3 regions of the Neptuniibacter halophilus genome follow, and region 3 is predicted to be linked to each of the others. Evidence: predicted binding sites of a transcription regulator. Region 3 holds the regulator's gene; each other region holds the start of a gene.

The links. The regulator LexA, encoded in region 3, represses DNA repair genes until DNA is damaged. The targets are predictions, from matches to a motif close to TACTGTNTANNTANACAGTA.
Region 1: the regulator LexA is predicted to act here: its motif matches at 832-851, upstream of recN (DNA repair protein RecN).
Region 2: the regulator LexA is predicted to act here: its motif matches at 1,059-1,078, upstream of QUD59_RS16540 (DNA topoisomerase III).

The regions. Positions count from the first base shown of each region.
Region 1 is NZ_AP027292.1:2,048,260-2,050,534, forward strand. It holds gene recN (DNA repair protein RecN) at 1-823, opposite strand, end outside; gene grpE (nucleotide exchange factor GrpE) at 1,024-1,617, shown strand; gene dnaK (molecular chaperone DnaK) at 1,750-2,275, shown strand, end outside.
Region 2 is NZ_AP027292.1:3,526,322-3,528,596, forward strand. It holds gene QUD59_RS16535 (serine/threonine protein kinase) at 16-1,008, shown strand; gene QUD59_RS16540 (DNA topoisomerase III) at 1,137-2,275, shown strand, end outside.
Region 3 is NZ_AP027292.1:3,002,543-3,004,817, reverse strand. It holds gene dinG (ATP-dependent DNA helicase DinG) at 1-571, opposite strand, end outside; gene lexA (transcriptional repressor LexA) at 721-1,323, shown strand; gene QUD59_RS14015 (cell division inhibitor SulA) at 1,326-1,790, shown strand; gene QUD59_RS14010 (DUF6586 family protein) at 1,917-2,275, opposite strand, start outside.

The DNA of each region.
Region 1 (2,275 bases), 950 kb from region 3:
TCAGGGCGGAGTTAAACATCTCGATAGCCTGGCGTACAGAGGGTGATTCTGACTGCATATTCGTCAGCAGGTGGAGGCACTGATGGAGTACCTGAACGCAGTTGTTATCGTCGCTTTCACTGGCAAGGCTGATCAGTTGATGGCCGGTATTGATAATCTCACCGGCATTGGCCAGTGTTTTTTGTTCTGCTTCCAGTTGCTCAATCTCGCCCTCCTGCAGCGCCAGTTGTTGCAGTTCCTCAACCTGATAACTGAGTAACTGTACCCGGGCGGTCTGTTCGGCGCTCTGTTCCGACAGGCGTTTCAGCTCGCTGGAGAGTTGGTGCCACTGTTCATAGCTATGGCGAACCTGCTCAGCCAGCGGGCTCTGACCAGCAAACTCATCGAGCAGAGTGCGGTGATACTCTTTTTTCAGTAGTCGCTGGTGCTCATGCTGACCGTGAATGGCTGCCAGATATTCACCCAGAGATTTGACCATTGCAGCGGGTGCAGGCCTGCCGTTGATGTAGCAACGTGAGCGGCCCTCTTTGGTGATGACCCGGCGCAGTATGCATTCGCCATCGTTATCAAGATCGTTATCGATCAACCAGCGGCTGGCTTCGGGGATTTGTTCCAGGCAGAAATTGGCGCTGATGTCGGCTTTGTCGGCGCCGTGTCTGACGGCACCGCTTTCAGCGCGATCGCCGAGGGCTAAACCCAGAGCGTCCAGCATAATTGACTTTCCGGCACCGGTTTCACCGCTGACGACGGTCATGCCCTGGCTGAGTTCCAGATCCAGGCTTTCTACGATTGCAAAATCTCGGATAGTGAGCTGAATGAGCATAGTCAAATACATGTGTTTTTATACAGTGGTTTCTGTATAAGCCATATTTTCGGTGGATGCAAACTTTATCTGCCGGAAGGATAAAAAAATCCGCTAAAGAGTGTTGAAAGGTTGAGCTTTGTCCCCATATAAATCGGCAACAAATTTTTTCCCTAATTCAGACGCGTTATTGCCGGCATCAGGCTGGCTGGAGATTAACAATGGCGAACGAAGAACTGAAACCGGCTGAACAGCAGACCGCAGAACCTGTAGAGCAGGCCGCAGAAGAGCAGCAGGCCGCAGACGTGAATGCAGAAGAATCCGCAGATCAGGTTGAGCAGGTGGATGATGCAGAACAGTTGGCTCAGGACCTGGCTGCTGCCACCGCAGAAATAGAAGCGCTCAAAGATCAGATGCTGCGGATTCAGGCCGAAGCGCAGAATGTGCGCCGTCGTGCCGAGCAGGATGTTGAGAAAGCGCATAAATTTGGTGTGGAAAAATTTGCCAACGAAATGCTGCCGATTGTTGACAGCCTGGAACGTGCGCTGGAAGTGTTTGGCGACGATGAAACTCTGCAGCCGATGCGTGAAGGGGTGGAGATGACCATGAATATGTTCCTCTCCGGCTTGGCCAAGTTTCAGATGGAGCAGGTGAACCCGAAAGGTGAAACTTTCGATCCGGCACTGCATCAGGCGATGTCTATGATCGAGGTGCCTGATACCCCGGCTAACACCGTTATCGAAGTCATGCAGAAAGGTTACACCCTGCATGGTCGTCTGGTTCGTCCGGCGATGGTGATTGTCGCTAAAGGTTAATAATTTTTAACAGACAGCCTTGAAACCGTACAAATCGTACTTATATAGGTTTCAAGCTGACTGAAAAACAGTCAAACGAGATTCAATGACTGCCCGTCCTAACCGGGCAGCTAGCAAGTGGAGCAGATACAAATGGGTAAAATCATCGGTATTGACCTGGGAACCACCAACTCTTGTGTTTCCATTCTGGACGGTGACAGCGCGAAGGTAATTGAAAACGCAGAGGGTGATCGTACTACCCCTTCAATTATCGCGTACACGGATGACGACGAGATTCTGGTAGGTCAGCCTGCCAAGCGTCAGGCGGTAACTAACCCTAACAACACACTGTTTGCGATCAAGCGTCTGATCGGTCGTCGTTTCAAAGACGATGTGGTTCAGAAAGATATCAAAATGGTGCCGTACAAAATTATCGAGGCAGACAACGGTGATGCCTGGGTTGAGGTAAAAGGCCAGAAAATGGCTGCGCCTCAGATCTCCGCAGAAGTTCTGAAGAAGATGAAGAAAACTGCAGAAGATTACCTGGGTGAAGCGGTGACTGAAGCGGTTGTAACCGTACCGGCTTACTTCAACGATGCGCAGCGTCAGGCAACTAAAGATGCCGGTAAGATTGCGGGTCTGGAAGTTAAACGTATCATCAACGAGCCAACCGCTGCGG
Region 2 (2,275 bases), 520 kb from region 3:
AAGGATGACACCTTCATGTCTGAACAGCAGCTCAGCCACCCGTTTGAACGCCTGACCCCGTCTTTTCTGATGGATGCGGTTGAGACACAGGGTTTTTGGTGCGATGGCAGGACGTTTCCCCTCAACAGCTACGAGAACCGGGTCTATCAGGTCGGAATCGAAGAGCAGGAGCCGCTGATCGCCAAGTTCTACCGGCCACAACGCTGGAGCCGGGAGCAGATACTGGAGGAGCACCAGTTCAGTATGGAACTGGCGGAACAGGAGTTGCCGGTGGTGACACCGCTGAGTAATTCTGCAGGCGAGACCCTGTTTGACTATGAAGGGTTTATGTTTGCACTGTTTCCGCGTCGCGGGGGGCATGCCCCTGAACTGGATAATATGGATAACCTGTTTATCCTCGGTCGTTTGCTGGGACGGATGCACAGGGTGGGCAGCAGTCGGCCTTTCGAGCATCGGCCCGCGCTGACCAGTCAGAGCTTCGGCCATGATAGTTTTGCCCTGCTCAGTGAGCAGTTTATACCCAAAGCGCTGAAACCCGCATATGATTCGGTAGCAAAGGATCTGCTGCAGGCGGTGGACGAGATTCTCCACAGTTGTCGTGACCTGCCGATGATCCGGGTTCACGGCGATTGCCATTCCGGGAATATGTTATGGCGGGATGATGCCCCTCATTTTGTCGACTTTGATGACGCCAGAATGGCGCCTGCGATGCAGGATATCTGGATGTTGCTCTCCGGGAACCGCCATGATCAGACCTGTCAGTTGGCGGAGATTGTCGATGGCTACAATGAATTTCACGATTTCCCGGTACGCGAACTTCGCCTGATTGAGGTACTGCGCAGTCTGCGGATTATGCACTACAGTGCCTGGCTGGCACGGCGCTGGGATGACCCGGCTTTTCCGCACAGTTTCAGTTGGTTTAATACCGAACGCTACTGGGGTGAGCATGTACTGGAGTTGCGCGAGCAGATGGCACTGCTGGATGAGCCCGTTCTCAACCTGATCTAGAGATTAGCTCTCAGGGGCTGGATCAGCACTACGGATTGCTTTAGTCTATCTACTGTTTATTTATACAGCTTATTCTGACTCTCATCGGTCGATGATGTCAGAAGGTGTTCTTTACAGCAGGTTGATCCATGATTTTGTATATCGCCGAAAAGCCCAGTGTCGCCAGAGCCGTCGCGGATGTGCTGCCCAAGCCACATAAAAAGGGCGATGGTTTTATCACTCTGGCTAACGGCGATGTGGTGACCTGGTGTATCGGGCACCTGCTGGAACAGGCAGAACCCGAAGCTTATGATCCCGAATACAAAAAATGGCGCCGGGAGCACCTGCCGATTATTCCGCTTGAGTGGAAGCAACAGATCAAGCCGAAAACCCGGAAACAGTTCAATACCGTCAAGAAGCTGATTAAACAGGCCGATCAACTGGTGAATATGGGCGACCCCGACCGGGTCGGTCAGATTCTGGTCGACGAAGTGCTTAACTACGCCGGAATCAGCAAAGCAAAACGGGACGCAGCCCGGCGTTGTCTGGTGAATGATATGAACCCGGCCGCGATTCGCAAAGCCCTGAATGACCTGCGTCCGAATACGGATTTTATCCCGCTTGCCACGTCTGCACTGGCAAGGGCGCGGGCAGACTGGCTCTATGGCATCAACATGACCCGGCTCTGTACTCTCTCCGGGCAGCGTTCAGGGTACAACGGGGTGCTGTCGATTGGCCGGGTACAGACCCCGGTGCTGGGTCTGGTAGTGCACCGTGATCAGGAGATCGAACATTTCGTTGCCAAACCTTTTTATGAGGTTTTTGTCACGCTGGTGTCCGCCTCGGGAGAATCGTTCAGTGCCAAATGGAAGCCGAGTGAGGCCTGTGAGCCTTACATGGATGAAAATGGCAGGGTGTTGTCCCGAAAGCTGGCCGAGATGGTTCAGCAGAAAGTGCAGGGCAGGCAGGGGTGTGTGAAGGCAGTCAGTAAAGATAAAAAACAACAGAAAGCGCCACTGCCCTATAACCTGTCGGCGCTGCAGATCGATGCTTCCAAACGCTTTAACCTGAATGCGCAGAAGACACTCGATATCTGTCAGCAGCTCTATGAGCGCCATAAACTGATCACTTATCCGCGTTCGGATTGCCGCTATCTGCCCGCGGGCCATTTCGATGAGCGGGCGCAGGTGGTTACAGCTATTGCAGATACCTGCCCGGATCTGAAAGCGGCAGCAGCCGGTGCTGATCTGAGTATCCGTGGGAAAGTATGGAACGATAAACAGGTCGG
Region 3 (2,275 bases):
GATCAGGTACAGTCTCCTTGAGCCCGTCGCGGTCACCATCCCACTCCCCTGAGGCATAAAGGCTGAGCAGAGATTTGAGCTCAGCAACATCCGCTGACTCGAGCTGGCGGGCAACCTCGTCTTCGTATAGCGCGATCTGACCGAGCTCATTCTGTTGCTCAAGCATCTTTTCCGCGTTGGAGATACAGAAATACCGGCCGCGACCTTTTGCCAGCCCATAGGTCAGATTGACACCTGCAGAACTGACCAGTTGCGGCAGATCTTTGAGAATGAGCTGCTCCTGCAGGGCAACTGTTGCTGTAGCGACGACCACTTTCTTCTTACGCTGCTGAGCCACGGGAACAGAAGCCAGCAGATAAGCCATGGTTTTGCCGGTACCCGTGCCGGCTTCTGTGACGCAGATATGCTGACCACCGCTGCGTACACCTTCTGAATCCTGATCGATAGAGCCCAGCGTGCGTGCGACTTCAGCAATCATCATCTTCTGACCATAGCGTGCCTTAAGCCCGCGGTTGGACAGAAACGCGGTGTAGGCATCCTGAATAGTGCGTTTGAGCTGCTGATCTAACAAGGCTGGAATTCCTGCAGGGTTGACCGGGGAATTCTACCAGTTATAAAACCGCATGCAAAAAATACTGTATAAAAAAACATGACTTGCTTTACAAAACAGAAATACTGTATAAAAATACACATACTGTATAAACAAACAGACTAATGATCATGAAACTCACTAAACGACAAACGGAAGTGCTGGATTGCATCAAACGCCACATTGGTGAAACCGGATACCCGCCGACCCGCGCAGACATTGCTAAAGATCTGGGTTTCCGCTCCGCCAATGCCGCAGAGGAACACCTCAAGGCACTGGCCAAGAAAGGCGCCATCGAGATCATCCCCGGAACGTCACGCGGCATTCGCGTGCCGGAACTCGAAGAGGAATCCGGCCTGCCGATTGTTGGTCAGGTTGCGGCTGGTTCGCCGATTCTGGCCCAGGAACACGTTGAGGATCATTGCACCATTTCATCTGACTTTTTCCATCCTAAAGCCGATTACCTGCTGCGTGTTAAAGGCACCAGCATGAAAAATGTGGGCATCATGGATGGAGATCTGCTGGCTGTACACCAGTGCAATAACGCCCGTGACGGACAGATTGTCGTCGCCCGGCTCGAAGATGAAGTGACGGTTAAGCGCTTTAAGCAGGAAGGCAATATCGTCTACCTGATCGCCGAAAACGAAGAATTTGAACCGATTGTTATCGACCTGAACGAACAGGAAGTAGCAATCGAAGGACTGAGTGTAGGCGTTATTCGCAGAGGTAACTAACCATGTTAGCACTACAGACAAACCCGGCCCCTCGGTTACTGTCACGTTCGAAACGTGAAAAGATTGTACGGATAAGACCTGCACAAACAACCGAGTGCGCACTGGCGGGCTCTATCACTGAAATCGTGGTACAGGGAGAAAATTTCTCTAACATCCCGATGCTGATGCCACTGCTCGCGCAGCTCAGCCGTGATGATCGCTGGTTTGTCTGGATTGCCCCACCGGTACTTCTACCAAAACAGCTGCTGCTTGAAGCGGGCATTGATCTGCGTAAGGTTATTCTTCTGAATCCTGACAGTAAACACAGCACCTACGAGCTGGCGCGGCAGGCACTCAGTACCGGCACCAGCCATGCGGTGGTCAGTTGGCCAGGCTATCTTTCGGAGGAAGAGTTTTCCGGACTGGAATCCGCGGCAAAAGCAGGTCAGAGCCACGGCATTGTCATACGCCGCAGAGAACACAGCTAACGAATCAGGTTTATCAACCCGGGCAACATATTTCCGCTGCCAGCTCTGCCCTTCCCCTTGTGCAGATGCTGGCCGGAACTTTTCAAAGATCAGAAGAATATCAGTGTGACACAGTCGTCTGTACGACTACCACTCCTGCATCCCTTCACGCAGCCGGTTGACCAGTTCAGAGAGCGCTGTGAACCACATCTCATATTCAGCAACGATCGCTTTGTCTTCCGCATGATCAGGGTTCACCTGCAACACATGAATCTCAGACAGGCTGTTGGTTTCGGTTAAAGCGGCCTGCTTATCCGAGCCATGCCAGCATGCCTCATAAGCACTCATCAGTTTATGCAGCCAGCCGGCTTCGTCCGCCTCCAGCAGACTGAGCTGCTTTAATTCAGGGCTTTCAACACCGGTGGCCTCCAGCTCGGCCGCCAGAGAACGGTAGCCATCCAGAGATTCGGTATCCACCCGGTAGAGCTCAGCAATTTCCCGAAGAA